Regions from separate parts of the Oceanobacter sp. 4_MG-2023 genome, predicted to be linked through region 3. Evidence: predicted binding sites of a transcription regulator. Region 3 holds the regulator's gene; each other region holds the start of a gene.
The links. Region 3 encodes FNR, which switches genes on or off when oxygen is low (the NO sensors DNR and NnrR bind a similar motif). Its sites were predicted from a motif close to TTGATNTANATCAA; they were not measured.
Positions count from the first base shown of each region.

Region 1: the regulator FNR is predicted to act here: its motif matches at 2,098-2,111, upstream of ccoM (cytochrome c oxidase subunit CcoM).
Region 2: the regulator FNR is predicted to act here: its motif matches at 2,787-2,800, upstream of coq7 (2-polyprenyl-3-methyl-6-methoxy-1,4-benzoquinone monooxygenase).
Region 4: the regulator FNR is predicted to act here: its motif matches at 5,622-5,635, upstream of hemN (oxygen-independent coproporphyrinogen III oxidase).

Region 1 covers NZ_JAUYVV010000023.1:50,070-57,424, reverse strand. Annotated here, with positions in the region: gene Q8W24_RS14190 (glycosyltransferase family 1 protein) at 195-1,370, shown strand; gene Q8W24_RS14185 (hypothetical protein) at 1,413-1,715, shown strand; gene Q8W24_RS14180 (hypothetical protein) at 1,712-2,077, opposite strand; gene ccoM (cytochrome c oxidase subunit CcoM) at 2,239-2,358, shown strand; gene Q8W24_RS14170 (septal ring lytic transglycosylase RlpA family protein) at 2,477-3,247, opposite strand; gene mltB (lytic murein transglycosylase B) at 3,244-4,221, opposite strand; gene rodA (rod shape-determining protein RodA) at 4,247-5,389, opposite strand; gene mrdA (penicillin-binding protein 2) at 5,386-7,242, opposite strand; gene rlmH (23S rRNA (pseudouridine(1915)-N(3))-methyltransferase RlmH) at 7,250-7,355, opposite strand, start outside.
Region 2 covers NZ_JAUYVV010000016.1:57,538-64,892, forward strand. Annotated here, with positions in the region: gene Q8W24_RS12050 (response regulator) at 1-1,216, shown strand, start outside; gene Q8W24_RS12055 (AAA family ATPase) at 1,242-2,741, opposite strand; gene coq7 (2-polyprenyl-3-methyl-6-methoxy-1,4-benzoquinone monooxygenase) at 2,888-3,541, shown strand; gene Q8W24_RS12065 (DoxX family protein) at 3,645-4,253, opposite strand; gene Q8W24_RS12070 (zf-HC2 domain-containing protein) at 4,358-4,585, opposite strand; gene Q8W24_RS12075 (RNA polymerase factor sigma-70) at 4,588-5,202, opposite strand; gene Q8W24_RS12080 (GNAT family N-acetyltransferase) at 5,280-5,852, opposite strand; gene Q8W24_RS12085 (GNAT family N-acetyltransferase) at 5,849-6,409, opposite strand; gene dnaB (replicative DNA helicase) at 6,491-7,355, opposite strand, start outside.
Region 3 covers NZ_JAUYVV010000005.1:57,666-65,020, reverse strand. Annotated here, with positions in the region: gene Q8W24_RS05615 (NahK/ErcS family hybrid sensor histidine kinase/response regulator) at 1-1,691, shown strand, start outside; gene greB (transcription elongation factor GreB) at 1,753-2,232, opposite strand; gene ttcA (tRNA 2-thiocytidine(32) synthetase TtcA) at 2,296-3,147, opposite strand; gene fnr (fumarate/nitrate reduction transcriptional regulator Fnr) at 3,362-4,141, opposite strand; gene Q8W24_RS05595 (sulfite exporter TauE/SafE family protein) at 4,305-4,961, opposite strand; gene ccoS (cbb3-type cytochrome oxidase assembly protein CcoS) at 4,958-5,179, opposite strand; gene Q8W24_RS05585 (heavy metal translocating P-type ATPase) at 5,241-7,355, opposite strand, start outside.
Region 4 covers NZ_JAUYVV010000024.1:20,707-28,061, forward strand. Annotated here, with positions in the region: gene Q8W24_RS14310 (PilZ domain-containing protein) at 1-337, opposite strand, end outside; gene Q8W24_RS14315 (glucosaminidase domain-containing protein) at 339-1,322, opposite strand; gene Q8W24_RS14320 (diguanylate cyclase domain-containing protein) at 1,529-2,443, shown strand; gene Q8W24_RS14325 (GNAT family N-acetyltransferase) at 2,469-3,236, opposite strand; gene Q8W24_RS14330 (TlpA disulfide reductase family protein) at 3,522-4,082, opposite strand; gene hemN (oxygen-independent coproporphyrinogen III oxidase) at 4,051-5,445, opposite strand; gene Q8W24_RS14340 (TetR/AcrR family transcriptional regulator) at 5,859-6,521, shown strand; gene Q8W24_RS14345 (GyrI-like domain-containing protein) at 6,718-7,170, shown strand.

The DNA of each region.
Region 1 (7,355 bases), on a different contig from region 3:
GTTCCATTTCCATTTCCCGGTTGGGTCGCCCTGGTTTCAGGCTGTTGTTCAGGCGTTCTGAGCCGGAGGATGACTTGGAGGGCTGGTTTGGAGAGCTGACGTTTGGTGGAGTGATATGGGGCTTTATTGGCTTCATCAAAGTGTCACGGTGGTGCTGGCACACTGGTTGAATTTAGCCAGAGTGCCAGACCCGTATGGCTCCACTTCGTATCAGTATTGTTACCGAAACCTATGTGCCCGATGTTAACGGTGTCGCTAATTCCCTGCGCCAGTTGATTAATGCGCTGGATCCTCGTCACTTTCAGGTACAGCTGATTCGTACTCGGCCGCGCTCGACATGGCGTCCAGAAGTGGAAGAAGTCTGGTGCCGTGGTTTGACCATTCCAATGTACCCGGATTTACAGATTGGCTGGCCAGCCCGGGGAGATATTCGGGCGGCCTGGGATCGTTTTCAGCCGGAATTTGTCTTTATTGCCACCGAAGGCCCGCTGGGCAACTCGGCGTTGAATTTGGCCACCGAGCGCGGCATTCCGGTGTTGAGTGCGTTTCATACCAACTTTCATCGTTACAGTAGTTATTATGGCTTGGGCTGGATTCGAACCCTGACGCTGAACTGGCTGCGCCGCTTCCATAACCGTACCGCCGGAACCCTGGTTCCTTCCGAAGAAGTCGCCGGTTTTTTATGTGAATCCAGCTTTCATAACGTTCAGGTATTGCCTCACGGGGTCAATTGTCATCTGTTCCATCCGCGGCGGCGTAGTATCAGTCTCAGGCAGTCCTGGCAGGTCAAGGACAGTGATCGGGTGATGCTGTATGTCGGACGTATTGCGGCAGAGAAAAATATCCCGCTCGCCATTGCGGCTTATGACCAGTTACGGGTGACCCGACCAGATCTGAAACTGGTGATGGTGGGGGATGGCCCGATGCGTGGTGATATTCAGGCCAGCCATCCCGATGTGATTTTTGCCGGCGTGCAAACGGGCGAGGCACTGGCCCGGCATTTTGCTTCCGCTGATCTGTTTGTCTTTCCCAGTGTCACGGAGACGTTTGGTCTGGTAACGCTGGAGGCCATGGCCAGTGGCTTGCCAGTGGCTGCATTTGATATGGCAGCTGCCCATATGCATATTCAGTCCGGTGTTAACGGTTCGTTGGCTCCGGTTGAAGAGAAGCCGGATATTGCCGAGCGGATGTTTGTCTCTGCCGCCGAGGCATTATTGGAGAGTGATCTGGTTGAGCAGGGCAAGGCGGCACGAGTGACGGCAGAACAGCTAAGCTGGGAGTGTGTGGCTGGTCAGTTTAGCCGTTATATAGATCGTGAGTTGGATCAGCCGATTGTTCAAATCGGAACAAAGTACAAAACAATGGTATGAGCGTTGCAGTAAAATCCCCAGTACCAACTTGGGGGGAACCACATGGTTGAATTCAACCGCAACAATATCGCACTACTACAAAAAATAAAGCGATTAGCGAAAGAAGAGCAGGGCTGCATAATTCACTATGATTCGCCTTCCTTGGAAGATGACCTCAGAACCCTTGTAAAAAGCGGCGTGAGCCATGATTTACTTGAGATGATTGAGATGTTTTTGCCGACCCAAACACCAAAAACCAAGCCGATTATGGACAGAACGTACCGCGGTGCGACGGCCATGATTGATGATCGGGAGCGGATCGGGCCGTCTACCCGGGTCTATCGGGGGCGAATTATCTCTAATTAGTTTGTTATCAATGTGTTGTTTTTTGGTGCGATATTGAACTCGTTTTGAAAAATCTGTGAATTGCTGGTGCAGATGACCTGAATTAACCTTGCAGTGGCGTTCGGTAATCCAGAAAGATAACGATCAATAAGCATGACAGACAGCACCCTGTGCAAGGATGCCACGCAAGACCTGTCATTTTTCAGCAGCCAGCGCCTGTGGGCGCTGGTTTGCTCGACCCTAATAAGATCTTTTGGAACAACAGGGATCTTCGTCCGGATAACATCCCAGCCCCTGTTTCTGCCGGTGATGACCTGATCATCGGAATAACCGTCTCCCTGAAATCCTGCCTTCTGTTTCAGCGCAATAAGCAAGCCAGCCAATAACTGATCTTATGTCGCTTTTGATGCATATCAAGCGTAGCAACGGTTATAAAGAGCGGCTGAAAAACGGCTTGATGTGAGTCAATTTGACACAGGTGTGGACTGTTACATTGCCCTCAACACGTCAAACGCAAGACCGACTAAGAGTGAGGAATCCCACTATGTTTATGGACGAAGTTGTTTTTGCCGGATTAGTGATTGTCGGACTGACCTGCGTATTTTTTGTAGGTGTATATGCGGCTATCCGTAAGGACATCAAAAAACACGGCTCTGGAGAATAAGAGCCGGTTTTATTATTTTCTGCGCTGAGTACCCTTGCCTCGGGCCCGACCAGTTTGGTCGTGGCCCTTTTTTTTGTGGCTTGTGATCTGCTGCGCGTGACGGCAATGTGAATGGTGCTCAGTCGAGTTGATGAGCACCGAGTATGACGGGGTTGTTGATCTGCAGGTTTTCCAACCTGATCAGCAAGTCCTGCAAGGGCTCTCCTTCCGGTACCGGGCCGATACGTACCTTATGGAGTGGTTTGCCATTCAGATTGCCCTGATGTACCTCCACAGGCCACGACAGTGGCTTCAGTGCCTGACTCAGGCTTTGCTGCTGCCGCCTGGCGTTGGACTGGTCGGACAGGGCTGAAACCTGTATCCAGTGTACCTTGTCGGGGTAAGGCTGGGTCAGCAGTTCGACCGTGACCGGGGCGGTGCCGGATACATCCAGGCCCACTTTGTGGGCAGCGGCATACGACAGGTCAATAATACGGCCTTCATGAAATGGCCCGCGATCATTGACCCGTACCACCACACTTTTGCCGTTGTCTTGACGGGTTACCCGCACATAGCTGGGTAACGGCAAGGTTTTGTGGGCCGCGGTAAATTGATAAACATCGTAAATTTCACCGTTGGAGGTAGCGTGGCCATGGAATTTCATGCCGTACCAGGAGGCGATGCCTGTCTGCCGGAATGACGTTGGTTGATCCAGTACTTGATAGCGTTGTCCCAGCACCTGATACGTTGGGCCGTTACCCGTCACACTGAGTGGTTCCCGTGTGGGGGTGGGCTCCTCTATGGTGGATAAATCCGGTGGTTCTGGAGGACTGAAGTCTTCCTTGTGCTGGTAACGCGAGCTGCAGGCGCTGAGTAGCAGCGCCATGATCAGCCAAAAGCCGGTCTTCACTGTTTCAGCGCCTCACTCAACTGATAAACCGCCATGGCATACAGACGGCTATGGTTATAGCGGGTAATCACGTAATAGTTATAGTGGGCCAGCCAGAACTCGGCTCCTTGCTTGCCAATCAGTTTGACCAGGCTGGCAGGGTCTTCGGCATTTGCTGGCTCGATGGTGGAAACTCCCATGGCTGCCAGTTTTGCGACAGTCCATTTGGGCTTCAGGTTGTCATTAACGGCTTGCTGGTACTGGTTGCCGCTGACGCGGGCGCGTTGTACCACCGGCTCGTGTGCTCGCCAGCCATGGACGTTGAAATAGTTGGCGACGCTGTTAATGGCATCCGCTGGGTTAGCCCATAAATCTCGCTGGCCATCACCATCGCCATCAACGGCATACGCGAGAAAACTGGTCGGAATAAACTGACCGTAGCCCATGGCGCCGGCGTAAGAGCCCTTGACGGTTGCGGGATCAAGATTTTCTTCTTTGGCCAGTGAGAAAAAGGCTTTTAATTCGCGCCAGAAGATCGGCCGTTTAGGGTAGTCGAATGCCAGTGTGGCCAGTGAATCCAGTACCCGGTAGCTACCCTGACGACTGCCGTAGAACGTTTCCACACCGATGATGGCAGTGATGATTTCTTTGGGAATGCCGTACTTCTGTTCTGCCGCCGCCAACAGCCCGGCATGTTTTGCCATAAAGGCCTTGCCGCCTTCAATGCGCTTGCTGGTGAGGAAAATATCCTGATAGCTATCCCATTCGAGGGTTTTTTCTGCCGGGCGAGCGATGGCTTCCAGTACCGAGTCGAGTTTTTTCGATTCTGCCAGCCAACGCCTGGTTTCTGCAGGAGGGATTTGATATTCCTTTTCCAGCTCGGCCGCAAACTCATTAAAGCGAGGGTGCTGGTCGTAACCGGCATATGCCAGCGCTGAGCCACTAAGACTGATAACCAGGCAAGTCTTTGCCAGTTGACGTGTAAGTCTGGTCATACTGATTCCCTGTTAAGTATTTTGATTAACGTTTTTGATGTATTGCCATGGACATGATCAGGCCAAAGGCTGTCATCAGGCTGACGACTGACGTTCCACCATAGCTGACCAGTGGTAGTGGAACACCTACCACGGGTAAAATTCCGCTAACCATACCGATGTTCACAAATACATAGATAAAAAAGGTAACGGACAAGCTGCCCGCCAGCAGGCGGCCAAACAAGGTCTCGCTACGGCTGCTAAGCACCAGACAGCGGAATATGATCAGGAAGTACAGCACCAGTAGCAGCAATACGCCAATCAGACCCAGTTCTTCTGCCAGTACGGCAATAATAAAATCGGTATGACTCTCTGGCAGAAATTCCAGTTGTGACTGGGTACCCTGCATAAAGCCTTTGCCTTCAATGCCGCCGGAGCCAATGGCGGTTTTTGACTGAATGATATTCCAGCCAGACCCCAGTGGGTCACTTTCCGGGTTCAGGAAGGTCAGCACCCGTTGTTTTTGATAGTCGTGCATAACAAAAAACCACATCAGTGGGGCACAGGCTGAGACGATAGCAATCAGGGAACCAATCAGCTTCCAGGCCATACCGGCAAAAAACAGCACCAGTAGACCAGACGCTGAGATCAACAGTGAAGTACCCAGGTCGGGCTGTTTCAGGATCAGTATCGTCGGGATAACAATTAGCCCGCTGGCCTTGAGCAAGTCGGTGATATGCGGCGGCACCGGTCGCCGGGCCATATACCAGGCCACGGTGAGTGGCAGAATCAGCTTGACCAGTTCCGATGGCTGGAAGCGGGGCAGCCCGGGCAGGGCCAGCCAGCGTTGCGCGCCCTTGGCCCCTACACCGGCAATCAGCACGCTGATCAAGGCAACCAGAGCCAACAGATAAGCCCAGGGCGCAATCATTTGATAAAAGCGAGGGGGCAGCTGTGCTGCCAGCCCCATGCCAAGCAAACCAATGCCCATATGCACGGCCTGACGTACCAGCATATGCGTATCTCGGCCACTGCCGGTATACAGTATCAGTAAGCCAGCCAGGCACAGTACCAGTAGCAGTATCACCAGCAGCAAATCCAGATGAATGCGGGTGAATAATGCTTTACCACGATCAAATCCCGGGTGTATGCCGCTACCCAGTGTGCGGGTGAAGTCGGAATTGCTCATTCGCCAGTGCTTCCGCTGAGGTAAAGATTAATAACTGATTGAGCAATGGGTGCTGCGGTACGGCCCGCTGATTCGCCGTTTTCGACCACCACGGCAATCGCAATCTGCGGATCTTCAACCGGCGCAAAGGCGATAAACAGAGCGTGATCACGCAAGCGCTCGCGCAGGGCGTCGGAGTCGTATTCTTCATCTTGCTTGATGCCGACAACCTGGGCAGTACCGGTTTTGCCTGCGATGGAAAACTCCAGGTGTTTTTGCAGCACGCGAGCCGTGCCATGAGGGCTGGAGATCACTTTGCGCATGGCTTCAAACATATGATCCCAGTTGTCTTCGTTGTTCAGTTTGATGTCCTGGGCCTCACTTTCATCAATCGCTTCATGCTGACCGCTGTGGGCAGAGAGCAGACGGGGAGCGACCCACTTGCCGCGATTGGCCATTAACGCTGTGGCAGTGGCCAGTTGCAAGGGGGTGACCTGCATATAGCCCTGGCCAATGCCCAGGTTGACGGTATCACCGGCGTACCAGCTGGCTTTGTAGTGTTTGCGTTTCCATTCACGGCCGGGCAGCAGCCCGGAGAAGGCGTTATCAACATCTATCGCCAGGTTCTGGCCAAAGCCGAACTGCGCCAAAAAAGGGTCAAGCTTGTCAATTCCCGCGCGGACGGCGGCATCATAAAAATAGACATCGCAGGATTCGACGATAGCGCGTTCCAGATTGACTTCGCCATGACCCTGGCGTTTCCAGTCCCGGTAGACCCGGGAGCTGTTTTCCAGCATAAAGCTGCCGGTATCAAAAATAGTACGGCTCCAGCTGGTCACACCGAGGTCGGTGACGCCGATACCAATAAAGGGTTTCAGGGTGGATGCCGGTGGATAGCGGCCCCGTATGGCCCGGTCGAACAGGGGTAAATCCGGATTGTCACGCAAGGCATTATAGTCGGTATGGGATATACCGGTAACAAACAGGTTGGGGTCAAAGCCCGGGTTACTGTAGAGGCTGAGAATCCCCCCGGTTTTGACTTCAATAGCCACCAGAGCGCCCCGGTGATTGGCCAGTTGTTGCTGGGCCAGCCGTTGCAGGCGGCTGTCGAGGTGCAGGGTCAGGTCTTGTCCGGGGGTCGGGTCTGACTGCTCCAATACCCGTAAAATACGGCCGCGGGCGTTGGTTTCCACTTTTTGATAGCCGGGTTCGCCATGCAGGTCACTTTCATAACGCTTTTCAATACCTTGTTTGCCAATGTATTGGGTGGCGCTGTAGCGGCGTTTGGTATCGATATCGGTATCCAGGTGATTTTGTTCCCGCTGGTTGATACGTCCGACGTAACCCAGTACATGGGCAAAGGTTTCCCCTTGTGGATAATGACGCACCAGCTGGGCTTCGACATCGACACCGGGCAGGTAAACCCGGTTGACCATGACCTTGGCAATTTCAACTTCGGTCAGTTGATGACGTAAAACAACGGGTTCGTAGGGTCGACGACGCAGTTCCAGACGTCGTTCGAGCTGTTCCCGGTCCCGTTCTGAAATACCGATCATATCGTCGATAAAATTCAGAGTATCTTCCATATTACGAACGCGTTCAGGCACCAGCGTCAGGCTGTATGAGGGTACGTTTTCTGCCAGCAATTCCCCATTGCGGTCATAAATCAGACCACGCTTGGGAGGCAGCGGCTGGATCTTGATACGGTTGTTTTCGGATAGATTCTGGTATTTTTCGTAGAGGGTGATTTGCAAATAGGCCATACGCCAGACGAGCACGCCCAGCAAGGCAAAGATAATCAGGCCCAGAATCGCGGCACGAGAACGAAACAGCTTTACTTCAGCTGATTTATCCCGGAAGGAGTGCTCCCACATGCAGGCCTCATTTGTGGTAAGGATGGCCCTGCAACAGGGTCCAGGCTCGATATATCTGCTCAGCCACCACCACGCGTACCAGAGGGTGCGGCAAGGTCAGGCTGGATAGTGAC
Region 2 (7,355 bases), on a different contig from region 3:
GCCATCCATCATGACCGCCTGCATGGTGATGGCGGTACTGTGCATCACCCGCCAGAGTGATCAATTTCTCGAGTATCCCAATCGTGGTGGTGTTATTCACCCAGAGATTCTGTCGCAGATTGCACACAAACTGCGCACTCCCATCAACGGCGTGCTCGGTATGAATGAACTGCTATCCGACTCCCCGCTGACAGACGTCCAGCGGGATTTCACCGAAACCATTACTCAAGCTGGCCAGGAAATGCTGCATATCACCAATGAAATTTCCGTACTGGCCAAGATTCAGGATGAATATCTGGAGCTGGATCAGCGCCCGTTTGATCTGGTAGCACTCACCAACAAGATTCTGGAACACCTCCAGCTGGGAGCCAATCGCAAACAGATTGAGCTGATGGTAGACCAGGCCGATGATCTACCAGCCCGGTTGATAGGTGACCGTAATCATCTGCATACCTTGCTGCACAACCTCTATTCCCAGTTGCTGGCGTACACAGAGCTGGGGGAAATCCGTACCCACTTGAGTCCACAGCTGAATAACCGCAGCCAGATCTATGGCGTATCAATCCAGACCCAGATCCAGGGCACCATCACTCACCGTGATGATTTGCGCATTATTCTGGAGCGGCTTAGCAATGCCAACCAAGCCAGCAGTCACACACCCTGGGATCAGGGTGTCTGCTGGCATCTGATTCGTTTTATGAAAGCCTCACTGGAGATGGAAAGCCTGTCCAACCACTCCGCTTCCCTCACCCTGTATCTGCCGATGGAACCGGAAGATACCGCGACTCAGATAAAGCGGGATCATGACGACAACCTGATTGGCATGAGCGTTCTGATTGTTGATGACAATGCCTCCCTGCGGAATGTGATTGAAAAACAGGTGCGGCGCTGGGGTATTCGAGTGGAAAGCACCTACAGTGGCAAGGAAGCACTGGCGATGCTGCGCAACCAGGCCGCCACAGGGCAGGCTTTTGATGCTGCCATTATCGACCAGGATATGCCGGTCATGAATGGTCTTGAGCTGATGCAACGTATTCAGGATGACTCGGCCATTACCCGCAAACCCAGGGTATTGATGCTGACGGGTCTCAGTATCAGCTCCGTCAGAAAGCAGGCACATGCGGTTGGTATTTATCACTTGCTGGCCAAACCAGCCAGTGGCGAACGCTTGAAACGGGCGTTACTGGAGCTGAAATACCACCCGCAACAAGACTGAACAGACTTACTGGATAGACTTAATCTTAATGTGCCAGCACAGAGCGCCCGGTTGCCCACCGGCGCAAATGCTGTAATTGCTCCGCCATCGTCACCGACAGTGGCTGGGTAGCATTGGCGGCATCGATCAATTGCGCAGTGGTCAGCGGTTGATGTCGGGAGCTGGCACCGTCGGCCACTCCGGATTCCGAACTGGCATACCAGGCTGCCACCACCACCTGCTCAATTTCAGCACCAGAAAAACCTTCTGTTGCTGCTGCCAGCAACCCCAGATCAACGGCATCGGCATCATGGCCCCGCTTGCCCAGGTGAATGCGGAAAATCGCCTCTCGTACACCGGCATCGGGCAAGTCGACAAAAAAGATTTCATCCAGGCGGCCTTTACGCATCAACTCCGGTGGCAAGGCATGAATATTGTTGGCGGTTGCAACCACAAACACCGGTTGTTGCCGCTCCGCCATCCAGGTCAGCAAGGTGCCCAGCAAACGCTGGCTGACGCCGTTGTCCTGGCCACCTTCACCCGCCAATGCTTTTTCGATTTCATCAATCCAGACCACACATGGTGACATCAGCTCCGCCAGCTGCAGGGCCTCTCGCAAATTACGTTCGGTTTCACCAAAAAACTTGTTGTACAAGGCACCCATATCAAGCCGTAACAAGGGCACTCCCCAGCTCCCCGCCACGGCTTTTGCCGCCAGGCTTTTACCACTGCCCTGTACCCCGAACAGCAGCATTCCCTTGGGCCGCATATTGGCATCAGCTTGCAAGAACGCCTGCTGCCGTCGTTGCAGCCATTGTTTCATGGTATCCAGTCCGGCCACATCGCCAAAGCGGGCGGTGTCATACTCAAACCCCATCACGCCATCCATATCCATTAACTGGAGTTTGGCCCGGCTGACTTCGGGCACATCGTCTGCCGTAATCGCACCGTCATCCACAATTGCCCCGCGAATCAAGCGCCGCGCATCGGAATAGGTCAAGCCCCGGAGGTTGGCAACCAACCGCTTCAGCGTCGCTTCATCGGTTTTGACCCGCATCCCGCTTTGAGCGGTATAACGACGTGCTTCTTCCTGCACCAGGGTCATCAGTTGCTGCTCATTCGGCAATTGCAGCTGGAAGCGTGCGCTCAGTCGCATCAACTCATCCGGTACAGTGAGGCGGTGACTGAGCAAGACCAGTGTCTTGCCGCCATTGGCATGCTGCAAGGCAATATCTTTCAGCAAGCGGACCGTTGCCGGTTCAGAGAGAAACGGGTGCAAATCACAAAAAACAAAAATCCCCCCCTGCTGCTGCTGCTTGATATGCATCAGCGCCCGGTCCGGTACTTCACTCTGCTCCAGTCCCGGGTCTTCACCAAACCCCAGTCGCCGCAAGCCATCGGTCAGGGTCCACTGTTGCAGTGCCATACCCCGTTTGATCGCCAACCGGGTCAGTAAATCCAGCGCCCGAGGTTCTTCGTGGGTTTCTATCACCAGAATGGGCGTATGGCGCTCCAGCATCAGGGCCAGGTCGTGTACATCCTGCATACTTTGATTCTCTCTGTCAGGCTGTCAGTAAGGGGAGGAATATCGATGATACGAATCATGCATCAGAACGCAGAAAAACGTAAACTGTCAGCAGATTCAGTTTTCCGGGGATGGCCTGCCATACCCGCATTGCGGAGAGACTTTTTATGAGCCAGCCAACCACTCGCCAATATTCCTTGCCTGACCGTTTGCTTGCCAGTGCCGACCAGGCCCTGCGTACTCTGGTACCGGGAGCCGCGGCCGCGTCACGTCCATCGCCGGCCCAGCAGCGTGAGCAGCATGAGATGACCGACGCCGAACGACAGCATGCCGCCGCCTTGATGCGTATTAATCATACCGGTGAAGTTTGCGCCCAGGCCTTGTATCAGGGGCAGGCATTAACTGCCAAGCTGGCTGATGTGCGCGAGGCAATGGAAACAGCCGCGGCAGAAGAAATCGATCACCTGGCCTGGTGTGAAGCCCGAATCAGGGAACTGGACGGCCATACCAGCCTGCTCAACCCACTGTTTTATGGTTTGTCCCTCGGTATTGGTGCCGCAGCAGGAAAGATCGGTGACAAGGTCAGTCTGGGATTTGTTGCCGCAACAGAGCAGCAGGTATGCAAACACCTGACGTCTCACCTCAGCGCCTTGCCAGTGCAGGATGAACGCAGCAAGGCGGTGTTGTTACAGATGCTGGAAGACGAAGCCAGACACGCAACCACGGCTCTGGAAGCCGGTGGTCACAAATTCCCCTTACCTATCAAGATGGCCATGAGCGCCGTGTCCAGGGTTATGACCGGGGCGACGTACCGGATCTGATCCTTGTTGTTTGTTATCGACCGTCTATGGGGTATCCGGTGTTTGCCCATACCCCTGGCCATAACTGCTGTCATCATAACAACCAGGGTTATTCGGTCGGTCGTTAGCGCAACAGGTTATGACGGCGTGCAATCCAGTAATCCATACTCAGATAGCGGCCACCACCGGTAAAAAACAGGCTCAGTAGCATAATAAAATAGGTCGCAACGAATTCGATGCCATTATTCAATATGGCAAAGGCACCGCGACCTGTCAGCCAGTCGTAATGACCGTGTTCCTGCAGAATCGTACGAGCGGCTTCCAGCCGTTCTGCCGATGCCATAATCCGCTCATTGGCCAACCAGCTGGAAGCATCGGCAATGGCCAGCCAACCGTACTGCCAATGTACTGACAGCGCTGCCATTATCATGATTAACATCAGCGGAATCGATATCCAGCGAACGGCCAGGCCGACAATCAATAGCCAGGCTCCAAAAAATTCAAAGCCCGATACCAGTGCGACCAGCACTTCCGGCATGGGCAGGCCCAGCCCCCAGCCTGTATTGCCAAACCAGCTGACTGTCTTATCAAATGTCATCATTTTGTCCCAGCCGGACTGCATCAGGACCGGAGCGAGATAGAGGCGCATCAACAGAGGGGCAAGGCCATCCAGTGGTTGCGCCGATCGCAAGACCCGGTCGGCTGGACGATAGAGTATATCGATAAGACTCATGAAAATTCCTGTCTGATAAATAGAGGATCAGCGCGTACCAATCCTCATGGGGTTATCAAGCTGTCGACACCATTTGGCCTCTGACAAGAAGTGCTGGAACGGCGTTATTCGTTGTCTTTGTTGTGGCCCTGCCAACCCGGTGGCTTGTCTTCCGGGTCATCACCCTGCGCGAAAGAACGCATCATGCCGCGTAATGATTGCATTTGCTGGCCAAAATTTTTACAGCCAGCGCAGATCATCGTATGAATTTTTAGCTCTGCCGTTTCTCCCAACGATAACTTGCGTTCTTGTGCTTCCGACATCAGCCGTGTTGCTTCACGACAATTCATCATGATTATGCCTCCTGTGCCCCTGAGAACCAGTTATTTTCCAGGCATTCCCGTAACTGCAGCCGCGCCCGATACAGCAAGACGTGCAAATTGCTGACACTGACCGACTGGGCAGAACAGATTTCGTTGCTGCTCAGTTCGAGAAATTCCCGCATCATAAAGACACGAGCCTGCTGTGCGGGCAAATGATTCAGGCAAGCATCAAAAACTTGCCAGAACTGCCGCTCATAAACCAGTCGCTGCGGGGCACCCCAATGCTGTGGGCGTTCGTCAGCTTGCCAATGCCCCCGATGGTCAAACAATTGGTCGTCCAACTCCTCACCATTCTTACAGCCATCGTCATCATCTGGCAGCATATGTTCCTGCAAACGATACTTCTGCCGCAAGATATCGGTGATTTTGTTCTTGAGAATGGCAAAGACCCAGGTTTTTAAAGCCGCCTGGCGTTTGAATGCATCGGCATTTTTCAGGGCACCAGCCAGCGCTTCCTGTACGGCATCTTCAGCGAGATGGTCGTCATTCAACTGCAGACGGGCGAACGACAACATCTGGTGACGTAATTGTTCCAGGAAATGGCGATCAGCGAGCGTATTGCTAGGAGTGTCAGTCAATGTATTCATCCATCTGGGAACATTTATTGGTTCTGTTCATAAAAACGGAAAGACAAAAACACGCTCCCTGTTGTCTCACCGCCCAATCAGAGCGGTGTTGGTGCCTCAACCATTGCATCAGTTGCCAATCGGGCATACAAGTTCAGATCCCGCCATTGCTCGTCAAATTCCAGCTGCGCTGGCAAGCAACCTTCATACTGATAACCCAGCTGATCCAGAAAGGCTTCATGCCGGGTCGAGCCAGGTAACAGCGCCACTTCCAGTCGATGTAATCCCAGCTCATTAAAACAAAAAGCCTCTATCGCGCCGATAATGGTTTCCAGCTCGTCAGCCTCAACGGATGGGCTGACTTCCCACTGCAGCCGAGCGCTATTCAGCATCCAGTTGATACTGTCCAGTGTGACACGCGCCAGCAGTTCTGCCAGGGCATCGACATCGCCGCTGTGACACTCCACCAGCCAGCAGGCCCCTTCACGGCTTTTGAATTTCATCGAGGCACGACGTAATTCATCCAGTGACTGTACCGATGCATACATCGGTGGTTTGGGAATATGGGCACTGGCATCAGGGTCTTTGAGCAAGCCATACAAGGCATCGCCATCCTGATCAATAACCGGTAACCGGATTACAAAAGGCCCCGCTTGCAGATTCCAGTTCATAGCCGTACCTCCACCGTTGTTGCTGGCAAAATATGGTGATAAAGCGTCTGGTCACAGTAGTCATCCTGCCCCAGACGCCAACCATCCCGCATCACCACGGAGCGCTGGAAACCGATGCTTTCCAGCATTGCCGGAATGGCGTCGCTTTGCCCCTGAATCCAGGCATACGCAACGCTGCGCAGGTGATATTTTTCCGCCATAAAGTTTATACAGGCAGTCAATGCCGCCGCCCGGTCAGCCATGGTTAAACGGGGTAAACCGTCGATTCGTAATGCCACTTTCAACAGGGATGGCTGCCAGTCATAGGCACTGGCCATCCCCAGCAACTGATAACCACTGTTGTCATCACCCAGTTCGATTGCCCACATCATGCCGCGTTGGGTGGCGGCCATTTGCACACTGAGTTCGATCATGCGATCCAGCTGCTCAGGTTGCTCCAGCGGGCGCTGGCCCGGTAATTCCGGCTGTTGATAAACCACAAACAGTGCGTCTCGGTCTGTCGCTTCCAGTGGCCGCAGGCGGCCGCCGTTAAATTTCAGCGTCGGGGTAAATTTCATTCAATATTCCTGAGTGACGTGTCACAGGCGCTGTTGCTGCCGGGCTGTGACGGGTATTAATATCTGCAGTCAATCACCGCTTTATTCATCCCCATAGTCATCATAACCATGGGCCAGATTTTCAAACCGCGTGTACTTGCCAATAAAGGCCAGGCGGTCGGTACCAATAGGGCCGTTACGGTGTTTGCCGGTAATAATTTCAGCCACGCCTTTTTCCGGCGTGTCTTCGTTATAGACTTCGTCGCGGTAGATAAACTGAATAATATCAGCATCCTGCTCGATCGCACCGGATTCCCTCAGATCTGACATCACCGGGCGCTTGTTCGGCCGTTGTTCCAGCGAGCGGTTCAACTGCGACAAGGCAATCACCGGGCATTCAAATTCCTTGGCAATGGCTTTGAGTGAGCGTGAGATTTCGGAAATTTCCTGGGTACGGCCTTCCGATTTTCCTGATACCTGCATCAGCTGCAGATAATCCACCATGATCAGGGCCAGATCGCCGCTTTCACGGTAAATCTTGCGAGCGCGGGCACGCATCTCCTGCGGTGTCAGGGCGGCGGTGTCATCGATATAGAGTGGCAAGTCTTTCAACATGGTGACAGCGGCGGAGAGCTTGGGCCAGTCTTCTTCAATCAGCTTGCCGCTACGAATCCGGCTCTGATCAATCTTGCCAATCGACGACAACATCCGCATCACAATCGATTCTGATGGCATTTCCATCGAGAACACCAGGCAAGGGCGCTTGCTGGCCAGCAAGGCATTTTCGACCAGATTCATTGCAAAGGTGGTTTTCCCCATCGATGGCCGCGCGGCCACAATCACCAGATCGGCTTTCTGGAAACCGGAGGTGCGCTGGTCAATGTGATCAAACCCGGTGGTCAGCCCGGTCAGGCCATCGGGCTGGTTGAACATCTGATCGAGTTGATCGAGGGTGTTTTTCAGAATC
Region 3 (7,355 bases):
AGTTCGTCAATACCTATACTGATATCACCGAACGCAGCCGGGCGGTAAGAGCCTTGGCCGAGAGTGAACAACGTATCCGGGTCATCACCGATACCGTGCCGGCGCTGATTGGGTATGTCGACAAGAACCTCAGTATTATGTTTTCCAACCGTGCCTATGAAACCTGGTACGGTTATGAGCGCGAAGATATCCTCGGCCGCCGCATGGAAGAGATTATCCAGCCGGAGCAGATGCGGCGCTTGCGGCCTTATATCGAACGGGCGCTCAGTGGGCGCAGTGTGAATTTTGAAATCACCGATCCCGCTCCGGATGGTGAAATCCGCCATGTGGTCAAAAACTATGTGCCGGAAATCGACAGTCAGGGAGAGGTGCAGGGGTTTTATGTGCTGATTCAGGATATTACTGAAATCCGCCGGACTTCCGAGGCACTGACCCAGGCCTATCAACATCTGGAGCAACGGGTCGAAGACCGCACCAAGGAGCTGACGGAGCTGAATGGCCAGCTGCTGCAGGAAATCGAAGAGCGGGTGCAAATGGAGCATCGCTTGCGGGATGCCAAGCAGGAAGCCGAAAAAGCCAACCACAGCAAAACCAAATTCCTCGCCGCGGCCAGCCATGACCTGTTGCAGCCGATGAATGCTGCGCGGCTGTTTTGTGCTTCCTTGATGGAACACAATCTGGATGAGCGTACCCGGCAACTGGTGTTTTCGCTGAATTATTCACTCGAAGATGTCGAAAGTCTGCTGGCGGCGCTGGTGGATATTTCCAAGCTGGATGCCGGGGTCGTCAAACCCGATATTACGGCTTTCAGTGCCGGGGACCTGTTGGGGAATCTGGCCAATGAATATCGTACGCTGGCAGCGGATTCCGGGCTGGCGTTTGAGTTTGTCGCCACTTCGGCGGTGATCCTGACCGACTCACAGTTGTTAGCCCGTATTCTGCGTAACTTCCTGACCAATTCCGTGCGTTATACCCGTGAGGGCAAGATTTCTCTCGGTTGTCGCCGTCGTCCACAAGGGCTGGAAATACAGGTCTGGGATTCCGGTGTGGGGATTGCCGAAGACAAGCTGGAGGAGATATTCCTTGAGTTTAATCGCGGCAGCCAGAAAGACACGGCGCGGGACAAGGGTCTGGGTTTGGGGTTGGCGATCGTGGATAAAATGTCCGGTATTCTGGGGCATCCGATCAAGGTGCAGTCCCGACTTGGCTTTGGCTCCTGTTTTTCGGTATTGGTGCCTTATGGTCGCCGCCAGCTGTCCCGCAAGGCAACCACACCGGGATTGGCCTTGTTGGGCAATCAGCAATTTCGGGGACGCCGGGCGCTGGTGATTGATAATGAAGCATCGATCTGTCAGGCCATGGCGGTGTTGCTCAGTGGCTGGGGTTTTGAGGTGATCACCGCGCGTAGCTACGAAGAACTGTTGGTGCAACAACCAGAGCTGGATGCCGGTATTGATTTGATTCTCGCCGATTATCATCTCGACAATGGCGTCACCGGGCTGGATGTGGTTCGGCAGATGCGTACCGATCTGGGGCTGGATGCGCCGGTGCTGATGATTACGGCCAATTACACCAATGTGCTGAAACAGGAAGTGCGGGAGCTGGGCTATCGTTTGATGAACAAGCCGGTACGCCCGGCGAAACTCAAAGCCATGATCCATCATATGATTCATCAGGCCATTGTGGTGTAAATCACGGATTCCAGCTTCCAGCCGGTTTCTGGATCAGAACAGCGGCCAACCTCGTCTCTTGTTATAACGGGGTATCGTAACGAATGGCGGTGATTTCCCATTCCCGGGTTGCTTCTTCTGTTTTGATGAACACATCATCACCGACTGACTTCCCCAGACACGCTCTGACAACCGGCGCATTAACAGAGGCATAATGCTTTTTGCCGTAGATTTCATCCGGGCCAACGATACGGAAAAGCAAGGTGTTATCCTCTTCGTCCATCAGGGTAACCCAGGCACCAAAATAGGCCTTGCCTTCCTGACTGGGGTGGTATTCGCTGACCCGTACAGCGTCCAGCCGTTTTCTAAGATAGCGCACCCGGCGGTCAATCTCTCGCAGCCGTTTTTTGTTGTACTGATAGTCGGCATTTTCAGAACGGTCGCCCAGACTCGCTGCCCAGGTCACTTTTTTGGTGACTTCCGGGCGTTCAGTTCGCCAGAGATAATCCAGCTCCTGCTCCAGTTCTGCATACCCCTCAGGGGTGATGATATTGGTATCCATGGTTCTCCCTTGAAGGTTGGGTGCGCTGTCTGGTGAGGAGCTGCCCAGGGGCCGGACGCGCCTTTAATCGATGGTGACGATATCGAGCCGGGTGGCCAGGTGCGTCTGGTCTTGTTGTTGTTGCAAATTGACAAAATCAAACAGATTGAGATCGCCGAGCTGGGAGGGGGCGATATTGCAGATGGCAGCAAAGATATTCTCGCTGCGGCCTGGTTGTACCCTTTCCCATTCGGTCAGCATATTCTTGATGTTCTGGCGCTGCATGTTGTCCTGGGAGCCGCACAGGTTACAAGGGATGATTGGGAACTCCATGGCGGTCGAATAAGCCTGGATGTCTTTTTCCTTGCAGTAGGCCAGCGGACGGATCAGAACGTGCTTTTTATCGTCGCTGAGCAGCTTGGGTGGCATGGCTTTGAGTTTGCCGCCGTAAAACATGTTCAGGAATAAGGTTTCAATGATGTCGTCGCGATGATGGCCCAGGGCGATTTTATTGGCACCAATTTTTTCAGCAAAGCCGTAGAGGGTGCCGCGACGCAGGCGGGAGCACAGGCCGCAGGTGGTTTTTCCTTCCGGCACCAGATCCATGACCACGCTGTACGTGTCTTTTTCAACAATATGGTAGGGAATATCCAGTTTGCCCAGATACTCGGGTAACACGTGTTCGGGGAAGCCGGGCTGTTTCTGGTCCATATTGACGGCAATCAGCTCAAAGTTGACCGGGGCGCTTTTTTTCAGGCTGATCAGGATATCGAGCATGGTGTAGGAGTCTTTGCCGCCCGACAGGCATACCATGATCCGGTCACCTTCTTCGATCATGCAATAGTCTTCAATCGCCTTGCCAACGTTTCGGCGCAAACGTTTATGAAGTTTGTTGAATTCGGTGCGTGCTTTGCGATCAATGACATCGGCGGTCATGCTGGAAAACTCCTGAGCATTCTGGGGCGGAACACTGGCTAAAAATCAGGCGGCGAATTCTAGCGAATAGATTGGCTGGCGTCAGTAACTGTTGCCAGCCAATAACAACGCGGTGGCCGGTTAGCGGGTTCAGGGATGAAACTGGGCACAGAAACAAGGATATAAGGGGTTTTTGCCGTTACCGCTGAGAAGGGTAACGGCACGCTGTGCGGGATTATTCCGCTGGCGTTTTCTCGTCACATTCAATTTGTGGGTTCAGTCCGGCCATTTCATACAGGCTGTTCATGTCCAGAACGATGATTTCCTTGCTCTGGGTTTCGATCAGGGCATTTTTCTGGAAACGGGTGAATACCCGACTGATGGTTTCTACCGCGAGGCCAAGGTAGTTGCTGATGTCGACCCGCGACATGGGCAGGCGGAAGTGGGTGGCACTGAAACCGCGTCGAGCGTAACGGTTGGAGATATCCAGCAAAAACGAGGCTACACGTTCTTCGGCGTTCTTTTTGCTCAACAGCAACATCATGTTCTGGTCGTGACGAATTTCGTTGCCCATGGTGCGCATCAGCTGTTTGCGCAGGTCGGGGAGTTCGTCAGTCAGGTTTTCCAGCTGATGAACCGGAATTTCACAGACGGTGGTGGTTTCCAGCGCTTTGGCGGTGAGAGGGTAATCACCGGCATCGTAACCGGCCAGACCAATCAGTTCGCTGGCGAGATGAAAGCCAGTGATCTGTTCTTCGCCATTACTGGCCAGGGTGTAGGTTTTCAGGGCACCGGTACGTACCGCAAACACGGACTGGAATTCATCCCCTTGCTGGAATAACAGCTGGCCTTTTTGAATGGGCCGGCCGCGGCGAATGATATCGTCCAGTCGCTCCATATCTGTGTCACTGAGCGAGAGTGGCAGACACAGTGCGTTCAGGGAGCAAGTCTGGCAGTGGGGTTGATTACCGCGCAAGGGAGGGTGCGCAGGCTGTGCAGCTTGGTTTGTTTTCATTGAGCTCACCGTGTCGGGTTTTCCGTTATGTAGGGAAGAACCGTGTTCCATTAATTTTCGTATGGTCTTAGCTCGACGAGTGGCTGTCAAGACATTGGTCAAGGTATTGAGTCAAGGTATTGTCAACGGATGATCAGTCGCTGATCAATAACGACCCTGGCTACTATAACCAGATGGCTGCTGCAGTCCAAACGCCGTAACCAATCAGTAACAGTCCGGCAATGATACGGCTAAGGCTGTGACTGAGTAATCGGCTCAGGCTGGTGGCGGCGAGGCCACTGGCGAACAGGGCAGGCAGTGTGCCAAGGCCAAAGCAGAACATGGTCAGTGCCCCTTTGAGGGGATCACCATTGGCGGCGACCCAGCTCAAAGTGCTGTATACCAGTCCGCAAGGGAGCCAGCCCCATAGCAGTCCAAGGCGAAAGCGACTGCTGATCGAATATTGTGTCATCAAGGGGCGGGTAGCAGGCTGCAGCCTTTGCCATAGATATTGGCCAACTTGTTCGATACGGGTGAGCCAGCTTGCCCAGCGGGCAACGTAGAGCCCCATCAGCACCAGCAGTATGGCGGCCAGTGTACGTAATGCCAGCATCAGTACATCATTCAGTTGTTGTAGCCATAAGCCAAGCAGCGAGACGAGCAGGCCGGCAAAGGCGTAACTGGTGATACGACCGCTGTTAAAAGCCAGTGCTGTCAGTAGCGGTTGTTGTTGTGAGCGGGTGCCAATGGCGGCGGCAATGCCGCCACACATTACCAGGCAGTGACTGGAGCCAAACAGGCCCAGCAACAGGGCGGTTAACAGGGAGAGTGGTTCAATCACAATGGGTTTTTATCGGTTGCCGTGGTATGGGGTGCTGGTGTTGTGTCGGTTGCTGCGGGTTGGGTGCTTGCGGGATCGTCATCGTCATCAAAGAGAATTCTGTGAGCCGGAGATTCCATATCATCAAACTGGCCGCTGCGCACTGCCCAGAAAAAAATCAGCGTGGCAATGCTGATCAGGACGATCGAAAGTGGAACAAGTATGTAGATAATATCCATGTTATGTCCATCAAACCAAGCGAGTGGAAGCCATTATAATCTGGCCTTGTGGCTGAGTGTGCTAATTGTGACCGGATACATCCGGTTTGGTCGTCCGGGATAGTCGCAGCGCATTACTGACCACCAAAAGCGAACTGAATGACATGCCAATGGCTGCGGCCCAGGGAGGAATATAACCTGCCGCTGCCACTGGCAAGGCCAGCAGATTATACAGCAGCGCCCAAGCGATATTCTGGTAGATCACCTGGCGGGTACGGCTGGCGGTGTCCAGAGCCTGTAATACACAGTCCAGGCGGCCGCTGGTGACCAGGGCATCGGCGCTGGTTTTGGCCAGGTCCGTGGCGTCACTGACGGCAATGGCAATGTCGGCCCCAGCCAGTACCGGGACATCGTTGATGCCATCGCCAATCATTAATACACGTTCTCCCTGCTGTTGCCACAGGCGTACCTGTTGTAGCTTCTGTTCGGGTGACAAGCCGATCTGGACGTCGTCAATACCCAGCTGTGTTGCCAGTTGTTGACCTGAGGCGCCGGGGTCGCCGGTGAGCAAGGCTGTTTTGATTTTGCGTTGGCGCAGGCCCTGGGTCAGGCTGGTGGCGGATTTTCGGACGCTGTCCCCGAGCCTGATCCAGGCTGCAGCCTGATCGTCGACACTGAGCAGCAGCCATTGCCCTTCCTGATGGTTCAACTGACTGGTATCCAGTGAGGAGTGGTCAGGCAAGGCAAAGTCGGGGCGGCCAAAGCGGACGGCATATGACTGTTCTGCTGTTGGCTGCCATTGCCCCTGAATGCCAGCCCCGGTGTGTTGCTGGACCTCGGTGACGGTGTCGGGACGAATCCGGCGAAAAGCGCGAGCAATCGGGTGACTGCTGGATTTTTCCAGTCCGGCGGTAATGGCGAGTACCTGGTCGCTGTCCAGTTCCCCCGCCAGAACGACGTCTTCAATGGTGAGCTTGCCTTGGGTGAGGGTGCCGGTTTTATCGAATACTACCCGGTCGATGGTCGGGAGGGATTCCAGTACGTGGCCTTTGCTGATGAGTAATCCGGCCTCTCGTAGCGCGCCGGTGGCCGCTGTCAGCGCCGTTGGTGTTGCCAGCGACAAGGCGCAAGGGCAGGTGACGACCAGTACCGACAAGGCGATAAAAAAGGCGTGATCGTTACCCTGTTGCCACCAAAACAGAAAAACAGCCGACGAAATCAGCAAGACGGCGGCAACAAAACGACTGGCAATCCGATCGGCGATCAGGGCTATTCGGGGTTTTTCCTGCTGTGCCCGATCCATCAGGCGAACAATGGTCGACAGCTGGGCTTCCGCTCCGGTGGCTGTGACCTGCATGATAATCGGGCTTTCGATATTGATGGTGCCGCCAATCAGGTGATCCTGATTACGTTTGGTGACGGGCAGGTATTCGCCCGTCAGGGCAGCTTCGTCGACGGAGCTGCGACCCTGGATCACAACGCCGTCGGCAGGAATGGCATGACCGGGCTTGATCAGCAGCAAATCTCCCAGTCTGACTTCTTCGCTGGCAATAACCGTTTCGGTGGCGTTTGGGGTGTCGTCACTGAGTTTCAGAGCGACGTTGGGCAGCAGCGTCAGCAGGTTGTTACCGGATTTTCCCATGCGATGACGGGCGCGCATTTCCAGAAAGCGGCCCAGCAGCAAAAAGAAGGTGAACATGCAGACGGAGTCAAAATAGACCTCTTTGCCCTGGTTGAACGTGCTCCAGATGCTGGCACAAAATGCCAGGGCAATCGCGAGGGAAACCGGTACATCCATGGTCAGGTGGCGGGTTTTGAGGTCCCGGATTGAGGCTTCAAAAAAAGGCCAGGCTGCGTACAGCACCACAGGTAATGTCAGTAACATGGAGGCCAGGCGCATAAAAAATTCGTATTGCGGCACCATGCCCACATACAGAGGGACGGCCAGCATCATTACCTGCATCATGCCGATGCCAGCAACCGCCAGACGGCGGATGCTGCGCTTGCCTTCGACATGACGTTGCTGTTCGGCAGCGGTTGCAGAAAAAGGGGAGGCGCGGTAACCAAGGCGGTAAATTTGTTCGATCAGACTGGAAACCGGTATTTTCTCTGGTTCCCAGCGTACCACCAGGCGGTGGTTGGACAGATTGAGGACGGCCTGGTCAACGCCGGGCAGCGCATTCAGACGGTGTTCGAT
Region 4 (7,355 bases), on a different contig from region 3:
GTTTGAGAAGGGTCTCAGCACTTTGGCGTGAATTGTCCGATTGTCTACTGAAATCGAATTTCAGGCCATAGAGAAAGTCACGTCCTTGAGGGGATTTTTGAATCACCTCTGCGGTTACTTGCTGCAAGCTGTGGTGGCGGTTGCCCAGCGAGATCAGCAGGTGTTGTCCGATGCGAAGTTTCAGGGGCGACAGAATCGATACGCCTCCCAGGGTGATTTCCAGTGCCATGGCATGATGGGGGGCTTGCCATTGACCCAGCCAGCTACGCTGATACAGCTCCAGCTTGAGTGGAGCTGCATCATAGCGTTGACTGAAATGACGTTCAGTCACACTCACATCAGTCTTCCTGTGTGTTGGCCTTGAGGTCGGTCTGGACATCCGGGTCGAGCTGATCAATCTTGTTAAAGCTGATCATGCTGCGGATTTCCTTGATGTACTCGTGGCCGCGTTCGGAATAGCCTTCCAGACCACCGGCCAGATTGATGCCGGTCGGATAACCCTGGGTCGCCATTTCGGTATTACGCAAATCGCGCAATTTCTGATAGGTCGGATGGCTGTTCAGGTTGCGGATATAGCTTTCGACGGATTCCAGCGGATCATCAAATTTGGCCACTTCATGACCAGCGCCATCATTACGCTGGCTCGGCACAATGCCGCAGCCTTTGGAGAAACACCATTGGCCAAAAAAGTTATTACCCTGACGAGCAAAACGAGAGGTGCCCCAGGCGCTCTCATTGGCCCCTTGTGCCAGTACCAGTGACGGTGGAATAACCTGGACGCGTTTTAGCAGGCTGGCTTTCTGGTCGCTGGTCGACAGTGTGTCGTCGACCCGGTATTTCTCAACCAGAGCGCTGATAGCCGGGCTTGCAGCGCTGTTACCATCCCATTGTTTGATGATGTCACGTTCTTTGAGGACGTTGGCATTGGCGTGCTTGACCAGCTTCAGCATGTAGCCAAAAAAGGCTTCTTTTTTCTGTTTGACGTCGGTGTAGCTGGCAAAGTCAGGCAAGGTAACCGTGCCGGTATGTTCTGGCTCAGCCGGTGACTGAACGGCCTTGACGGTTTGCGGAGCGACTTCGACCGTTGGCATTTCGGATTCTGGCGCCGCTTCGGATGCCGCTGACTCGGGCTGTGCTTCCGGTGTTGGTGCCGGTTCTTGTGGCTGTGTTTGTTCTTGTGCTTGCTCTTGCGGCTGTACTGGCTCTGGTGCAGCCGGCTCAGCGGGTTGGTCACAGCCCGTCAGTACCAGTGCCACCGTGGTGGCCAGTACACTCAGTGGCAGTAAAGGCAGAGAGGTCCGTGAAGTCGTTGGTCGCGACATGTGTTGCTCCTTGGTCACAATGATTGGTTTGCAGTGTATATGAGGATGGGGTTTGACCTCAAAAAATAACCGATGGATCAGGCTTTCTGATTCGGCACAGTAACGGTAGTGCTCATTTCTGCTATTTTTATGTCGCAGTGTGTCTGGTTTGTCCTTTATGGTGACTCATTGTCAGTATTGATTCACAGCCCCCGGTGTCTCTGAATATGAATAAATCCCTGACTGTTTTGATCGCCTCTGCCAGCCCGTCTGATCAGACCCTGCTGGCGTCTGTATTGCCCGCTACCAGTGATGTGATGTCTTTGAACTCACTGGCGCAGCTGGAAGCGTGTTTGCTGCAATTTGGGCGTTACCCCTCGTTGTTGATTCTGGCGATGGATCTGCCGGGACTGGACTTCGCTGCTTTTATGGCACAGCGGGCCGAAGACCCCTTGTACCGGTATATGGAAGTGGTCGCGGTAGGCGCAGCGAGTGTTGATCAGGAAATTATGGCGCTGGATGCTGGTGCTGCACTTTATCTCAAGCAACCGTTACAGGTACCGCTGGTAGCCGCCCGGCTGGGCGTACTGGAGCGACAGTATCAGCGTATACGGCAGCTGAAAGCCCTGTCCATGACTGATGGGTTAACCGGAATTGCCAATCGGCGGCGGTTTGATGAGTTTTTACTGGCGGAGTGGCGTCGGGCGCAACGACAGCAAAGTAATCTGGCGGTGATGATGGTGGATGTGGATGCCTTCAAGGCGTTTAACGATCGATACGGCCATGTACAAGGGGATGAGGCCTTGCGTCAGGTGGCCAGGGCACTGGACGACAGCGTCAATCGTTCCCACGATCTGGTTGCCCGCTACGGTGGTGAAGAATTTTCTATTGTACTGCCGTTGATCGAGCCGGAAGGGGTCGCGATTGTTGCGCAGCGAATGCTGGCAGCGGTGGCTGCCTTACGGCTGGAGAATAAAGGATCACCCGCAGGGCCATGGCTCAGTATCAGTATTGGCAGTGGCTGGTTTCAACCCATGATGAGTGACCCGGTTACCATGGCCATTGAGGTCGCTGACAAGGCTTTGTACCAGGCCAAAAACACTGGTCGTGCCCGCCATCAGGCAGTTGCGTTACCCCGCTAGTCTGCCGCTTGATGGCGAGCCGCGATCAGTTCTGACCGTCGGTTTTGGTGAAGTGGCGCAGGTAACGTTGGTTGATGTTGTCGCGGCTCAGCAAAATCAGGGCATCGGCGACATTAAAGTCTTTATCCAGACAGGGTTCGCCACAAACCTTGACACCAATGCGCAAATACGCCTTTAACAGCGGTGGCACCAGCCTGGCACCATCCATCTCAACGTCGATGCTGGGCATATGGACGCGGGGTTCGGCGCGGGCATCGGCTGCCGAGAAATGCTTGTCTCGCAGGTAATTGATGATGGCGATGGCACGTGCATAACCGTCATTAAGCGAGATACTGGCACAGCCCATCAGGTAATCAATCTGGTGAGCCGACATAAACTGGGCAATCCCTGACCATAACAAGCCAATCACCGCACCGCTGCGAAAATCAGGATCAACACAGGTACGGCCAATTTCCATATAACGGTAACCGGGTTTGACGATGTTGCTGAGGTCAAATTCGGTGGCGGAGTAGAACCCGCCCGCCTGCTCTGCCAACTCATTGGTGAGGATACGACTGTAACCCACCACCCGGTCGTTATTGACATCTTTCACAATCAGGTGCAGGCAAATATCGTCAAAATGGTCACGGTCGATACCCGCTTCACCACTATCGATATTGGCTCCCATTCCTTCGGCAAACACTCGGTAGCGCAGCGCCAGTGCCTGACGGATTTCAGCGGGGTCCTGGGTAACTCGGGCCACGAGGGGGGAGTCGCTGCTGATGGCTATCTGGGAGGCAGTGGCTTGCTGCATAGTGACACCTGATGGTTGAGTTAATCCGGCCAAATTTACGGCTTGGGTATGACATTTGGGTGACATATCCGACATTCGTTCCAAGGGGTGTGATGGTATTGGGAGTCATGCCATTCGTGAATCATTTATGACAAAAATATTTCAAAACTGAGACGCCTTAGAGGTTGGACAGAGGCAACGGAGACGTTATACACGACGGAATCGGCGTATGGGTCAGAATGCAGACTTTGAAGGAGTAACGAGGCCGGAGTTCCTTGGCGGGTGCGGAATATCGGCCAGAGGGGCTTACCAGTCGGCCAGACGAGTCCGTAACCAGAGGCCTGGCAAGGTGCTCAGCCCTTGATCGGCAAAACGGACGGCGCCGTTTTTATCGATAACGTAATAACTGGGATATCCTTGAATATTCAACTTTTTGGCCGTTGCCGGATCACCCAGCAGCGTGGTGCCGGCGTAACCAACGGATTGGACCATATCGGTCACTTCTGACTTTTGGCGCCAATCCAGAGCGATGGCAATAATACGAATATTGTCGCTTTCGACCCATGGCAGGGTCGGCATACTGACCCGGCAAACACTGCACCAGGGCGCAAACAAATACACCAGCGTGGTCTGGGGTGGCTGGGTGGTATCCGGGAACGGTACGGGTTGCCCGTGCAGGTCAGACAGGTAAATGTCGGGGAACGGGGTATTCCGGTCGAGCAGGTGACGGCCGAGCCATTGGCTGAGCAAGGTCATCACCACCACCATCAATAACAGTTCCAGCCCCCAGCGTTGCCACCGGGGCCTGGCCTGATAGTTTTGTCGCCAGCGGGATTCAGATCGCTTTGGAGAAGCGTTGTTGCTCATGTTGGTAAATATACTCGTCAAATGCCATGCAGGCATTACGCACCAATAGCTGGCCTTTGTCACGAATGGATACACCATCGGCGCTAATACTGACCAGACCATCGTTCACCATGGGCTCCAGGCGTTGCAGCGAAGACAGCAGATAATCATGGCTGTTAATGTTGAATTCAGCGTCGATGGTGCTGAAGTCGACCCGCAGGTGACAGAGTAATTCGCTGATAACCCGACGGCGGATCTGGTCATCGCGGGTGACCTGGCAGCATTTGCTGGATGGCAGTTGCTGGTTGTCGAGGGCGGCGCAGTAGTCATCCATACGTACCTGGTTTTGCAGGTAATAATCGCCAATCTGACTGATGGAAGAGACACCAAAACCCAGCAGGTCACAGTCACCATGAGTGGTGTAACCCTGGAAGTTGCGGTGCAAGCTACCATTGGCCTGAGCCAGTGCCAGCTCGTCATTCGGGCGGGCAAAGTGATCCATACCGATATAGTGATAGCCAGCGGCAGTCAGGCGCTGGATGCAGTGCCCGAGAATGGTCAGCTTTTCCTGAGCGGAGGGCAGATCGTCGGCATTGATGCGACGCTGTGGTTTGAAGCGTTCAGGCAAATGAGCGTAATTGAACACGGACAAACGATCCGGGTTTAACTCGATCATGGTGTCCAGCGTCTGGTCAAAGCTGTCACGGGTTTGGTGTGGCAGACCATAGATCAGATCAATATTGATGGAGCGGAAACCCAGTGCCCGTGCTTCCGACATAACCGACCGGATCATGGCTTCAGGCTGCAGGCGGTTAACCGCTTGCTGGACGTCGGGCTGTAAATCCTGCACCCCATAACTGAGGCGATTAAAGCCCAGTTGGCGCAACAGCGTCAGGGTACCGGGGCGCAGTTCGCGCGGGTCGATCTCGATGGAATAGTCCGCGTCTTCAGCATCACTGAACTCGAATGTTTCGCGCAGGAAAGTCACCAGATCCTGCAGTTGCTCATCACTGAGAAAGGTGGGCGTGCCACCGCCCAGATGCAGCTGTTCGACAGGGGCCAGGCGACCGTTATTCGCGCTGGCCAGCAGCGCATGTTTACGGCGGATTTCTGCCTTGAGATAGTCGAGGTAAGGGGCTGCCCGGCTCATGTCCTTGGTCACAATCTTGTTGCAACCACAGTAGTAGCAAACGTGACGACAGAAGGGGATATGCAGGTACAGGGACAGCGGCCGCTGTGGATCACGCCTGGCATAGGCTTCACGTTCGAGAGTGTCGTTTTCGAGCGGCAAGAACTCCACAGCCGTCGGATAGGAGGTATAGCGTGGCCCCGGGCGATTGTAGCGCTGGATCAGCAGGGGATCCCAGGAGACGGTGTGATTCATGCTGAAGTTACCTCGTGATGGCTGGCGGTCTGCAGGGAGGGTGGTCATCGGGTGTGTGACTGGCTGGCAAGCACCGGTGTGGCATGCTGTCGCATCATCAGCCCAACAGCCTGACCCAAGGCAGTGCAGTAAACTGTTACATGAACGAATGATAAATAAGTTGGCAAGCGCTTGAATTGCCTTGTATCAATAGAAGAACGGAGTCAGGTCGTTATGCTTGCCGGAGCATCTGTTTCATCGCTGCCCCGCCTAGCCATGCAGAGTCAGATTAATGGCCCCAAGCATGCCAATACGACGTTTCGCTAGTTAGCCTGACTTGATTTGATGTTGGTAGTCGTTAACCTGATGTGTTTGGTACTCGGGTATAAGCTTGAACCCGCCCGTCCTTTTTATAGTAACGACCAGGAGTCGTCATGCCCAAGAAGCCATTTTCAGCGGAAGAAATCGCTCATCAACGTGAGCGCATTATGGATAGTGCTGCTTCCATCATGGCCGATGTCGGTTTTCATTATCTCTCCATGCGTAAATTGGCGGCTGAGTTAGGGATGACAGCCAGCAATATTTATAACTACTTCCCCAGTAAGGAATCCTTGCTGCTGCATATCCGTCGCCGGGGTTTTGAAATGCTGTTCCAGAATACACGACTGGCGCTGATGGATAGCCAGGATGCAGTGGATTCGCTGCATCGTCTGGCCCATCAACTGACCTGTTTTGCCAGAGACTATGCTGGTTATTACCAACTGATGTTTCAGCCGCCACGGATTCGTCCGGGTTCGACAGGGGACGACGATGGAGGTGTCACCCGGCAGCTGGCGCGGCTACTGGACGAATGGCAACACCAGGCCCAGATGTTATTGACGGACGCCATTGACGGCCTGGCACAGCGGACGGACGTCGAGCGTCAGCGAGTGACGCTGTACTTCCTGACAGCGATTCATGGTTTGGTCGACTGTTATCAATATCAGGCCCTGCCACAGCTGCTGGAAGGGGTGGAGCTGATCCCGGAAGATATGGTGCGAACCCATACCGACTGGCTGGTGGAAGCGGTCAAGGTGCGGGTTGTTGATCTCGTCTGAGGCTTGGCCTGACCGGAGCAATGGCAGCTTTATTGCCTGGTGCACAACGTAGAAGAACTGGCAAAATACGGTCAGCCCTGCCAGCAAGAGCAAAGCGGCAGGGCGAAGACCGTATTAACGCAAGCATGAAAAGCATGATAAAACCTGGCTGAAGTCAGGTTTTTCTACAAGCTGGCTGTGTAACTAAAGGAGCGTTGTGGTGGAGTTGAGACATGTTGCAAGCAAGGTTATTCATGGGTTAGAGGTCAGAACCGATAACGCAGCGGAAATGAGTCCTGATAAAGGTAAAATTCCTGCTTTATGGCAAGCATTTGATGAAGCTGTGCCAGTCGATTATAAAAATGGTGAAAGAGTATACGGTGTATATTCCGATTATGAGTCTGACCATACTGGAGAATTTACGGTGCTTGCCGGTTTTGATGGTCAATCACTGCCGCCTGATGTGAGTTTAAAGCAGAGAGTTATTCCAGCGGCCAAATATTTGGTGTTTTCTCACAAGGGAAATATGCCTCAAATAGCTATTGATGCATGGACGGAAATTTGGGAATATTTTTCCAACCCTGATTCTGAATATAAAAGGGTTTATTCAACTGACTTTGAATATTACCCCAGTGCCGATGCAATTGAAGTTCATATAGCCGTGCTATAGCTGTATAGTTGGCACGGGTGTTTGTTGTTCTGTATTAATCATTGTCAGAGCCAGCTGTCGTCGGTTATCTGACGGTCTGGCTTACAGGCAGCAAAACCTGAAATACAGAATTAACAAGCGATTGTGGGTTAAAACGGGCAATCGGAAATAAACAACAGAGAACGAGCAGGTGGCGGGAAAGACTA